Regions from separate parts of the Streptomyces sp. NPDC001914 genome, predicted to be linked through region 1. Evidence: riboswitches for the same ligand, from Rfam matches in the RefSeq annotation. Region 1 holds a riboswitch; the other holds the start of a gene.
What was found. Region 1 has a riboswitch for glycine ahead of gcvP (aminomethyl-transferring glycine dehydrogenase). Riboswitches for the same ligand answer to the same signal wherever they lie in the genome.
Positions count from the first base shown of each region.

Region 2: it holds a riboswitch for glycine, as region 1 does, so the genes downstream of both, gcvT (glycine cleavage system aminomethyltransferase GcvT) here and gcvP (aminomethyl-transferring glycine dehydrogenase) in region 1, are expected to answer to the same signal.

Region 1 covers NZ_JBIASW010000003.1:8,401-13,836, forward strand. The annotation lists gene ACFYYF_RS09270 (MerR family transcriptional regulator) at 1-486, shown strand, start outside; gene ACFYYF_RS09275 (DNA polymerase IV) at 556-2,088, shown strand; gene ACFYYF_RS09280 (PRC-barrel domain-containing protein) at 2,013-2,381, opposite strand; glycine riboswitch at 2,496-2,592, shown strand; gene gcvP (aminomethyl-transferring glycine dehydrogenase) at 2,771-5,436, shown strand, end outside.
Region 2 covers NZ_JBIASW010000019.1:74,664-80,099, forward strand. The annotation lists gene glyA (serine hydroxymethyltransferase) at 1-115, opposite strand, end outside; gene gcvH (glycine cleavage system protein GcvH) at 130-507, opposite strand; gene gcvT (glycine cleavage system aminomethyltransferase GcvT) at 678-1,796, opposite strand; glycine riboswitch at 1,942-2,038, opposite strand; gene ACFYYF_RS35855 (AAA family ATPase) at 2,214-2,882, shown strand; gene ACFYYF_RS35860 (enhanced serine sensitivity protein SseB) at 3,060-3,836, shown strand; gene ACFYYF_RS35865 (enhanced serine sensitivity protein SseB C-terminal domain-containing protein) at 4,064-4,864, shown strand; gene ACFYYF_RS35870 (ABC transporter permease) at 5,341-5,436, shown strand, end outside.

The DNA of each region.
Region 1 (5,436 bases):
GTCGGTTACCGAGGGCCCACGGCGTGTGCCGCCGCGGGCATCACCTACCGGCAGCTCGACTACTGGGCGCGGACCGGACTGGTCGAGCCCAGCGTGCGTCCCGCCTACGGGTCGGGCACGCAGCGCCTCTACAGCTTCCGGGACGTGGTGGTCCTCAAGATCGTCAAGCGGTTCCTCGACACCGGGGTGTCGCTGCAGAACATCCGCACCACGGTCCAGCACCTCAGGGAGCGCGGCTTCCAGGACCTGGAGCGCATGACGCTCATGAGCGACGGCGCGACGGTCTACGAGTGCACCTCCCCGGACGAGGTCCACGCGCTGCTCCAGGGCGGCCAGGGCGTCTTCGGCATCGCCGTGGGCGTGGTGTGGCGGGACGTCGAGGGCGCCCTGTCCCAGTTGCACGGAGAGCGCGTGGACACCGGTGAGACGCTCCTCGCGCACAATCCCGCGGACGAACTGGCGCGCCGGCGCAACCGAGCTGTGTGAGCCGCCTCCGATGACGCGATGCCCCGGTGCTCCGGGGCATTGTCAGTGGCGTAGGGCAGCATCGGAGATGTGAGAACCGCGCCCACGATCCTGCATCTCGACATGGATGCCTTCTTCGCCTCCGCGGAGCAGGCGTCCAAGCCGAGCCTGCGGGGCAAGGCCGTCGTCGTGGGCGGTCTCGGACCCCGCGGAGTGGTCGCCACCGCTTCGTACGAGGCACGCGTCTTCGGGGTGAACTCCGCGATGCCCATGGCCCAGGCCCGCAGGCGCGCCCCGAACGCCGCCTACCTCGTGCCGCGCTTCGGGTTGTACCGCGAGGTCAGCGAGCAGGTGATGGCGCTGCTGCGGGCCCTGTCGCCGCTGGTGGAGCCGCTGAGCCTGGACGAGGCGTTCGTGGACCTGGAGGCGGGCGGGACGGCGTGGGACGAGGCGTCGGCCCGGCTGGCCGGCGTCAAGCTGCGCGCGGACATCCGGGCCGTGACGGGGCTCACAGGATCGGTGGGTCTGGCCGCCTCCAAGATGCTCGCGAAGATCGCCTCGGAGCAGGCCAAGCCCGACGGTCTGGTCCTGATAGAGCCGGGCACCGAGCGTGCGCTGCTGGGGCCCATGTCGGTGCGGACGCTGCCGGGCGTGGGACCGGCCACCGGGGATCATCTGCGCCGGGCGGGCATCACCACCGTCGAGGAGCTCGCCGAGGCGGGTGAGGACGAGCTCGTACGGCTGCTGGGGAAGGCGCACGGGCACGCGCTGTTCGCGATGGCGCTGGCCCACGACGAGCGGCCGGTGGTGGCCGAGCGGGAGACCAAGTCGGTGTCGGTCGAGGACACGTACGACGTGGACATCCACGACCGGGTCCGGGTGGAGCTGGAGGTGCAGCGGCTCGCCGACCGGTGCGTGCGGCGGCTGCGCGGGGCCGGGTTGTCGGGGCGGACCATCGTGCTGAAGGTCCGCCGGTACGACTTCTCGACGCTGACCCGGTCCGAGACGCTGCGGGGGCCCACGGACGACCCCGGCGTCGTCCGGGAGGCCGCCGCCCGGCTGCTGGAGGGCGTGGACACGACCGGGGGCGTCCGTCTGCTGGGGGTCGGTGTCTCCGGGCTCGCCGACTACACGCAGGAGGACCTGTTCGCGCAGGCGCAGGCAGCGGCCGTGGGGGAGACGGCGGCCGAGGAACACGCCGCGGAGGAACCCGCCGAGCCGGCCGCCGCGGCCGAAACGGCCGCACCGGCCGAGCGGCGGTGGCCCTCCGGGCACGACGTGACCCATGCCGAGTACGGGCACGGCTGGGTTCAGGGCAGCGGGCTGGGGCGGGTCACGGTGCGGTTCGAGACGCCGTACTCCGGGCCCGGCCGGGTGCGGACCTTCCGGACGGACGATCCGCGGCTCGAACCGGCCGACCCGCTGCCCCTGGTGGAGCGAAGACCCGAGGACCCCGGCGGACTTCCGGCGGGCCCCGGGTCCCCGGGGCCGGACGCGGGAGCGTGGGACCGCGGGTCCGAGGGGCGGGAGCGGGACGGGGCCGGGGGTCAGGCGTCCTCCGAGCCTGCCAGACGGCCGAAGTCGCGGTCCGGCGGCGGAGGGGACGCCACGTCGAGGCCGTAGTGGTGGTAGAGCTGGAGTTCCTGCTCGGGGGAGAGGTGGCGCCCCACGCCGAAGTCGGGGGCGTCCTTGATCAGGGCCCGGTCGAAGGGGATGCGCAGGGTCCCCTCGATGATCTCGCTGGGCTCCAGGGGCACGAAGGCGTCCCTGCTGAACAGCCCGGTGCGTATGGCCGCCCACTCCGGGACGCCGGTCGCGTCGTCGAGGTAGACCTCGTCGATCGTGCCGATCTTGGTGCCGTTGCTGTCGAACGCCTTGCGGCCGATCAGGTTGCGCGGATCGATGTCGGTCTGCACGGTCCCTCCAGTGGTCGCAAACTCATCCGTAAGTACTACAAAAGAGCACATCTGTGAAGGTGGCCACTCGAAGGCTCCGGCCCAGTCCCCGCTGGTAGGCTGGCAAGCGGCTGCTGATCCCGTGCGGGAGAGTCCTCCGGAATTTCACCGGAGGCGCCGAAGGAGCAAATCCTCCCCGGAATCTCTCAGGCTCACGTACCGCACGGACGAGGTCACTCTGGAAAGCAGGGCGGGTGCCGATGGCCTCCGCTCTCACCGACGGTGAAAGCCGGATCGTCCACGGGACCATCCGGTGAAACTCTCAGGTTGAGATGACAGAGGGGGAGGCCGTCGGGGTACCCGTGCCGGGGTGCCCCTCGAAGGTCGCGTCAGACCAGGAGGCCTCCGCCATGACCGCCCCTCGCATTCCGCTCTCCGAGCTCGAACAGGGAATCCCCTTCGAGCAGCGCCACATCGGACCCGACCTCGAAGCACGGGCCAAGATGCTCGCGCAGGTCGGATACGGCTCGCTCGACGAGCTGACGGCCGCCGCGGTGCCGGACGTGATCAAGAACGTCGAGGCCCTGAACCTGCCGGCCGCGCGCACCGAGGCCGAGGTACTGGCCGAGCTCCGCTCCCTCGCGGACCGCAACCAGGTGCTCGGTTCGATGATCGGCCTCGGTTACTACGGTACGTTCACGCCGCCGGTGATCCTGCGCAACGTCATGGAGAACCCGGCCTGGTACACCGCGTACACGCCGTACCAGCCGGAGATCTCGCAGGGCCGTCTCGAGGCGCTGCTGAACTTCCAGACCGTCGTCGCCGAGCTGTCCGGTCTCCCGACCTCCGGCGCCTCCCTCCTGGACGAGGGCACCGCCGCCGCCGAGGCGATGGCGCTGTCCCGCCGCATGGGCAAGAACAAGAAGGGCCTCTTCCTGGTCGACGCGGACGCGCTGCCGCAGACCATCGCCGTCATAGAGACCCGCGCGGAACCGACCGGTGTCGAGATCGTCGTCGCCGACCTCGCCGACGGCATCCCGGCCGACCTCGCCGGGCGCGAGATCAACGGCGTGCTGATCCAGTACCCGGGCGCCTCCGGTGCCGTACGCGACATCAAGCCGGTCATCGAGCAGGCGCACGAGCTGGGCGCGGTCGTCACCGTCGCCGCCGATCTGCTCGCCCTGACCCTGCTGACCTCGCCCGGCGAGCTCGGCGCCGACATCGCGGTCGGTACGACGCAGCGCTTCGGTGTGCCGATGGGCTTCGGCGGTCCGCACGCCGGCTACATGGCGGTCCGCGAGAAGTTCGCGCGCAGCCTTCCCGGCCGACTGGTCGGCGTCTCCGTGGACGCCGACGGGCACAAGGCGTACCGCCTCGCCCTGCAGACGCGTGAGCAGCACATCCGCCGCGAGAAGGCGACCAGCAACATCTGCACCGCTCAGGTGCTCCTCGCCGTGATGGCCGGCATGTACGCCGTCTACCACGGCCCCGAGGGCCTGCGGACCATCGCACGGCGTACCCACCGCTACGCCACGGTCCTGGCCGCCGGACTCACCGCCGGCGGTGCCGAGGTCGTGCACGGCGCCTACTTCGACACGCTCACCGTGCGGGTCCCGGGCCGCGCCGCCGCCGTGGTGGCCGCCGCCCGCGACAACGGCGTGAACCTCCACCCCGTCGACGCCGACCACGTGTCGATCTCGTGCGACGAGACGACCACGCGCGCGCAGCTGGCCGCCGTGTGGACCGCGTTCGGCGTCGAGGGCGACGTCGCGGCGCTGGACGTGAGCACCGAGGACACCCTGCCGGAGGCGCTGCTGCGCACCGACGCGTACCTCACGCACCCCGTGTTCCACGACCACCGCTCCGAGACCGCGATGCTGCGCTACCTGCGCAAGCTCTCCGACCGCGACTACGCGCTCGACCGCGGCATGATCCCGCTGGGCTCCTGCACCATGAAGCTCAACGCGACCACCGAGATGGAGTCGGTCACCTGGCCCGAGTTCGGGCAGATCCACCCCTTCGTGCCCGCCGAGCAGGCCCAGGGCTACCTGACGCTGATCCACGAGCTGGAGGACCAGCTCGCCGAGGTCACCGGCTACGACAAGGTCTCGCTCCAGCCCAACGCCGGTTCGCAGGGCGAGCTGGCCGGTCTGCTGGCCGTCCGCGGCTACCACCGCGCCAACGGTGACGACCAGCGCACCGTCTGCCTCATCCCGTCCTCCGCGCACGGCACCAACGCCGCCAGCGCCGTGATGGCCGGCATGAAGGTCGTCGTCGTGAAGACTGCGGACGACGGCGAGATCGACGTCGCGGACCTGCGCGCCAAGATCGAGCAGTACCGCGACGAGCTGTCGGTGCTGATGATCACGTACCCCTCGACGCACGGTGTGTTCGAGGAGCACGTCGCCGACATCTGCGCCCAGGTGCACGAGGCCGGCGGCCAGGTCTACGTCGACGGCGCCAACCTGAACGCCCTGGTCGGCCTCGCCAAGCCGGGTCACTTCGGCGGCGACGTCTCGCACCTGAACCTGCACAAGACCTTCTGCATCCCGCACGGCGGCGGCGGTCCCGGCGTCGGCCCGGTCGGTGTGCGCGCGCACCTGGCGCCGTACCTGCCGAACCACCCGCTCCAGCCCGAGGCGGGTCCCGAGACCGGTGTCGGCCCGATCTCGGCCGCTCCCTGGGGTTCCGCGGGCATCCTGCCCATCTCCTGGTCGTACGTCCGGCTGATGGGCGGCGAGGGCCTCAAGCGCGCCACGCAGGTGGCCGTGCTCTCCGCCAACTACATCGCCAAGCGCCTGGAGCCGCACTACCCCGTGCTGTACACCGGCCCCGGCGGTCTGGTCGCGCACGAGTGCATCATCGACCTGCGCCCGCTCACCAAGGCGACGGGCGTCAGCGTCGACGACATCGCCAAGCGTCTGATCGACTACGGCTTCCACGCGCCGACGATGTCGTTCCCGGTGGCCGGCACGCTGATGATCGAGCCGACCGAGTCCGAGGACCTGGGCGAGGTCGACCGGTTCTGCGACGCGATGATCGCGATCCGCGCGGAGATCGAGAAGGTGGGCAGCGG
Region 2 (5,436 bases), on a different contig from region 1:
CGAAGTTCTCCGAGGCGATCATCTCCAGCGTCGACTGCTGGCGGTGCAGCTCGGCGTCGACGGCGGCGGCCACGTCCGGGTCGAGCTCGTGCAGGGGGGTGTTCATGAGCGACATGCGGGTGACTCTCCTCAGCCGGCGGTGAAGGCGGTGTACTCGTCGGCGGACATCAGGTCCTCGGGCTCGTCCGCGACGCGCACCTTGAACAGCCAGCCGCCCTCGAAGGGGGCGGAGTTGACCAGGGCCGGGTCGTCCACGACGTCCTGGTTGGCCTCGACGACCTCGCCGTTCACCGGGGAGTACAGGTCGCTGACCGACTTGGTCGACTCCAGTTCGCCGCAGGACTCGCCCGCGGTCACCGTGTCACCGACCTCCGGGAGCTGGGCGTAGACGACATCGCCGAGCGCGCTGGCCGCGAACTCGGTGATGCCGACCGTCGCGACGCCGTCCTCGGCGACGGACAGCCACTCGTGCTCCTTGCTGTAACGCAGCTGCTGGGGGTTGCTCATGACCTGAATTCTCCTGTACGCGGTGGAGTGCTGATGGAGGGAGGCGTGGGTGACCGGGCGGATGTGCCCAGGGTCACGTCCGGCGCCTGTCGGTGCCGGCGCCCGGGGGCGTCCGCCGGTGGCGGCGCCCGGAAGGCGCCCGTGTCATGTCCGGCCCTTACGGACCAGTGTCACTTCCGGCGCTTGTAGAACGGCAGCGCCACGACCTCGTACGGTTCGTGGCTGCCCCGGATGTCCACGCCCACACCGGCCGTGCCCGGCGCGGCGTGCGCGGCGTCGACGTACGCCATGGCGATCGGCCTGCCGAGCGTGGGGGAGGGGGCACCGGAGGTGACCTCGCCGATCACCTCGCCGCCGGCGACGACCGAGAACCCGGCGCGCGGCACACGGCGTCCCTCGGCGATCAGGCCGACGAGGACCCGCGGCGGGTTCTGCTCGGCACGGGAGGCGGCCTCCTCGAGCGCCGCGCGCCCCACGAAGTCGCCGTCCTTCTCGAACTTCACGACCCGGCCGAGACCGGCGTCGAAAGGGGTCAGCGAGGTGGTCAGCTCGTGCCCGTACAGCGGCATGCCGGCCTCCAGACGCAGCGTGTCGCGGCAGGACAGACCGCAGGGGACGAGCCCGACCGGGGTGCCCGCGTCGGTGAGCGCCTGCCACACCTTCTCGGCGTCGGCGGGGGCGACGAACAGCTCGAAGCCGTCCTCGCCGGTGTAGCCGGTGCGCGCGATCAGGGCCGGAACGCCGGCCACGGTGCCCGGCAGGCCCGCGTAGTACTTCAGGCCGTCGAGGTCGGCGTCGGTGACCGCCTTGAGGATGCCGGGGGACTCCGGTCCCTGCACGGCGATCAGCGCGTAGGCGTCACGGTCGTCGCGCACCACGGCGTCGAAACCGGCGGCGCGCACGGTCAGGGCGTCCAGCACCACCTGGGCGTTGGAGGCGTTGGCGACGACCATGTACTCGTGGTCGGCCAGGCGGTAGACGATCAGGTCGTCCAGGATGCCGCCGTCCTCCTGGCAGATCATGGTGTAGCGGGCGCGGCCGGTGCCGACGGTGGCGATGTTGCCGACCAGCGCGTGGTTCAGGAGCTCCGCCGCCTGCGGTCCGGTGACGGTGATCTCGCCCATGTGGGAGAGGTCGAAGAGACCGGCCTTCGTGCGGACGGCGACGTGCTCGTCGCGCTCCGAGCCGTAGCGCAGGGGCATGTCCCAGCCCGCGAAGTCGGTCATGGTCGCGCCGAGCGAACGATGCAGGGCATCGAGCGCGGTGTGACGGGGTGCGTTGCTGCTCATCGGTCTGGCTCCCAGGGCATGACGGCGAGGTCGTTCCTCCCCATCTGTCATCGGAACCTGAGAGGTTCATCAAGACCCCACGAAACGGTGGTCCTGACTTGCACCTTGGGTGGAGCCGCCGGGGCGGCCCGCTTTTCAGATGTGCCTCGCCCGCGCGGTAACGGTGCCTGAGAGATTCAAGGGAGGGACTTGCTCCTTCGGCGCCCGGGTACACGTACCCAGGACTCTCCCGCGCGGATTCAAGCGGCCGGTATGCAGTTGGCGCGGCCATCATCGCACGCGCTGTCGGATCACGGCAGCCCGCCATCTGTGACCGCTCTGTGGCAGTCCGCGTACGAAATGGGGAAGCGCCTGCCATTACCTTCTCTTTACACTCGACGGGGATGGGACTCCACATCGAAGGGGAGGACGGTCACGGTGAACAGGACCAGGGCGTACGCGACGACCTCGGGTCTCGCGCTGCCCGAGCAGACCGGCGCACCGGCCCGGGAGGCCCGCGGGCCCCGCCCCGCGGCCGTCGTGCGGGACCTCCGCGAGCGGGTCGGGCACAGTCCGCACGGCCTCCGCTTCGGTGCGCACGACGTGGTCGTGGTCAGCGGACTGCCCGGCAGCGGCAAGTCGACGCTGATGCGGCGGGCCGTGCGGGGCGCGCGGGTCGACTCGCAGGACACCCGGGACCGCTGGGACGGCCGGATGTCCGGGCTGCTGCCCTACGCGCTCTACCGCCCCCTCGTCCGCCTCGCGCACTACGCCGGCCTGCGCCGCGCCCTGCGCGAGGGCGGCGGACTCGTCGTGCACGACTGCGGCACCCAGGCCTGGGTGCGCCGCTGGCTCGCCCGCGAGGCCCGGCGCCGCGGCGGCGCGCTGCACCTGCTGCTGCTCGACGTCACGCCCGACACCGCGCTGGACGGCCAGCGCGAGCGCGGCCGGGGCGTCTCGCGCTACGCCTTCGCCCGCCACCGCGGCGGGGTCGCCCGGCTGCTGCGCTCCGCCGAGCGGGGAGACCTGCCCGAGGGCTGCGGCTCCGCGGTGCTGATCGACCGCGACGCGGCGGACGTACTGCGCAGGATCGACTTCGCCCGCTGACCGGGGAAGTGCCGCGCGCGACCGACTTCGGCCCTTGTCCGCAAGTGCGGCGCGCGGTACCGGCTTCGGCGACTGACCGGGAGCGTGCCGGGCAGGATCGGATTCGGCCACTGACCCGCGGTGGCCGCCCACTAACCTTTCCAGCCGGAACAACGGTTCGAAGCGGACGGTAGACAGATGGACTTTCCGGCACAGGCGCACCCCCATCCGCACGGCGGTTGGCCCGGCAACGAGCTGGAGGAGGTGTTGTCCTCCTCCCTCGGCGTGCCCGCGGGGCCCTCGGCGGCCGCCCGCATCGTCGAGGTGCTCGGCCGCAGCTTCGTGTGGGTGCCGCTGCCCAACGGCGGCGGCCCGCGGAGCGGCGCGCTCGACCTGCCCACGATGGACATCGGCGGTCAGGTCTACGTCCCCGTCTTCAGCTCCGAGGAGCAGTTCCGCCAGGTCGTCGGCAGCCACATGTCGTACACGATCGCGCCCGCCGTGGAGTTCGCCCGCGGACTTCCCCCGCAGGTCGGCATCGCGGTGAACCCGGACGGCGTGGTCGGCGTACCGCTGCCGCCGATCGCCGTCGCGGAGCTGTGCAGAGCCGGGCGGAGCGAGCTGGACGGGGCGGCCAGCGGGGGCCGTGTGCGGCTCTTCGAGCCCGACTGGCAGGACGACCCGATGGACTTCCTCGCCGCGGCCTCGGCGGAGTTCGCCGCGACGGGTGTCGTCCTGAGCGCCCGCCGGTGTCTGGCCAGCATCGAGGGCGACGCGCCTGTCATGTTCATCGGCGTCGAACTCTCGGCGTGGGAGGGCGACGCCCGCGCACTGCCCCTGGACGCCCTGGGCCGCGCGCTCGGCCGGGTTCCGGTGAACATCGCGGTGAACCTCGTTCTTCTCGACGTGGCGCAGGACCCGGTCGGCGACTGGATGCGGGCGAAGGTGCGGCCCTTCTACCAGCACGGTCACTGAACGGCGCGGGCGGCGGAGGTGCCCCGAGAGGCCGCACACCCGCCGCGCGGGGGGCCCGGCCGCCCCGCGCGGCGGTTCCCGGCTCTCGACTGCTTCCCCCGGCGGAGCACGATCGCCGCATAAGCTGGTTTCATGGCCCGGTCGGGGTGTTGACGCATGTCGGTAACCGGTACCTCGGGCGTAAGGGATGAGTTCGTCGTGAATTGTTCGCGAAGGGGCGGTTGAAGGTGAGCGCGTCGGGCACGGCCGCGGCCGGGCAGGTCGAGCACATGCTGCGCCAGGTGACTCCCGGGCGTTACGACGCCTACGAGGCGCTCCTTCGCGCGCTCGCGACCCCGTCGTCCGGCCAGGTGTGGATGCTGCTGTGGCACGGCCAGGCCGGCTCGCCGGACGCCCAGTACGGGAACATGCACGTGGACGGCTTCGGTTACGCCCCGTGCGTCACCTCCGCCCAGGAGCTCTCGGCCAGTGGCTGGAACCGCAGTTACGAGGTCGTGGACGGGCTGGACGTCGCCCGCACCCTGTACCCGGACCACTTCGGCCTCTGGCTCAATCCGCACGCCCCGAACGGCGGTCTCGGCATCCCGTGGCTGGATCTGCGCCGGATCGCCACGGGCCTGGAGCGGCAGCCCGCGGGCCCGCTGCGGCTGTCCGAACCGGCCATCGAGATCCCGCAGTTCTACGCCCTGCTCACGCAGAACGCCCATCGGACGCCGTCCGTACGGTCGTTGCGCCGCGCCTGGGTCCAACCCACGGTCGGGGCACCGTATCTGGCCATCGGCCTCGACGTGTACGACACCTCGCCGCCCGCCGTCGACTCGGTGCGGGCGATGATGCAGCAGTCCATCGGCGCGGTCCCGGACGGGCTGCCCGTCTCCACCGTCGCCATGTCCGACGAGTTCGACCCGGTGGCGATGTGGCTGCGCGCCAACGCACGCCCGTTCTACGACCGTGAGGCACACGGGGCCCCGGCACAGGCGCCGACCGCGGGCGGTTACGGCTATCCACCGGCCCGCGGCGGCTACTGAGAGCGTCCCGAATCGCGGACCTGTCGCATGCGCGTGCGAGAACGACTGGCATCATGATTCTGCACACGGCCTTCACGAGACGTGCGTTGCATGCTGCTGACCTGCGGGGTAGCGGACGGATGTGCCTGATGTCCCGTTTTGGCGGGACTTCTGATCAAAAAGACCTCTTTGGGGCCTTCGCGCTCAATTGGCAGTCGTCCGGCTCCCGTTACCCACTGTTCGGATAACGGAATCCCCCAACAAGCATCACGGTTACGCATACTTTCTCCATGAGGCCTGGCAACTGATCGTGGCGGCACTGAAGACTCGCCCATCAGACACGGGGTCGTCGATCCTGTGAGCGAGTGCAAGCCGAATCATCAGCCGGGTCACCGGACCGCACCATCTGCGGTCAACTTCCCGGCGAGCAAGTGAACCAAGCCGCAGACAGCGGCAGTCGTAGGCCGGTCACCACCGGCGAGAGGGGTCGGGTCACTGTGACCGCACCGATCGAGACCACCGCGGCGGCAACGGAAGCGCAGCCAGAGGCCGCGCTCGCCGGAGCCGGCAAGGGGCGGATCGAGGGCCGTTCC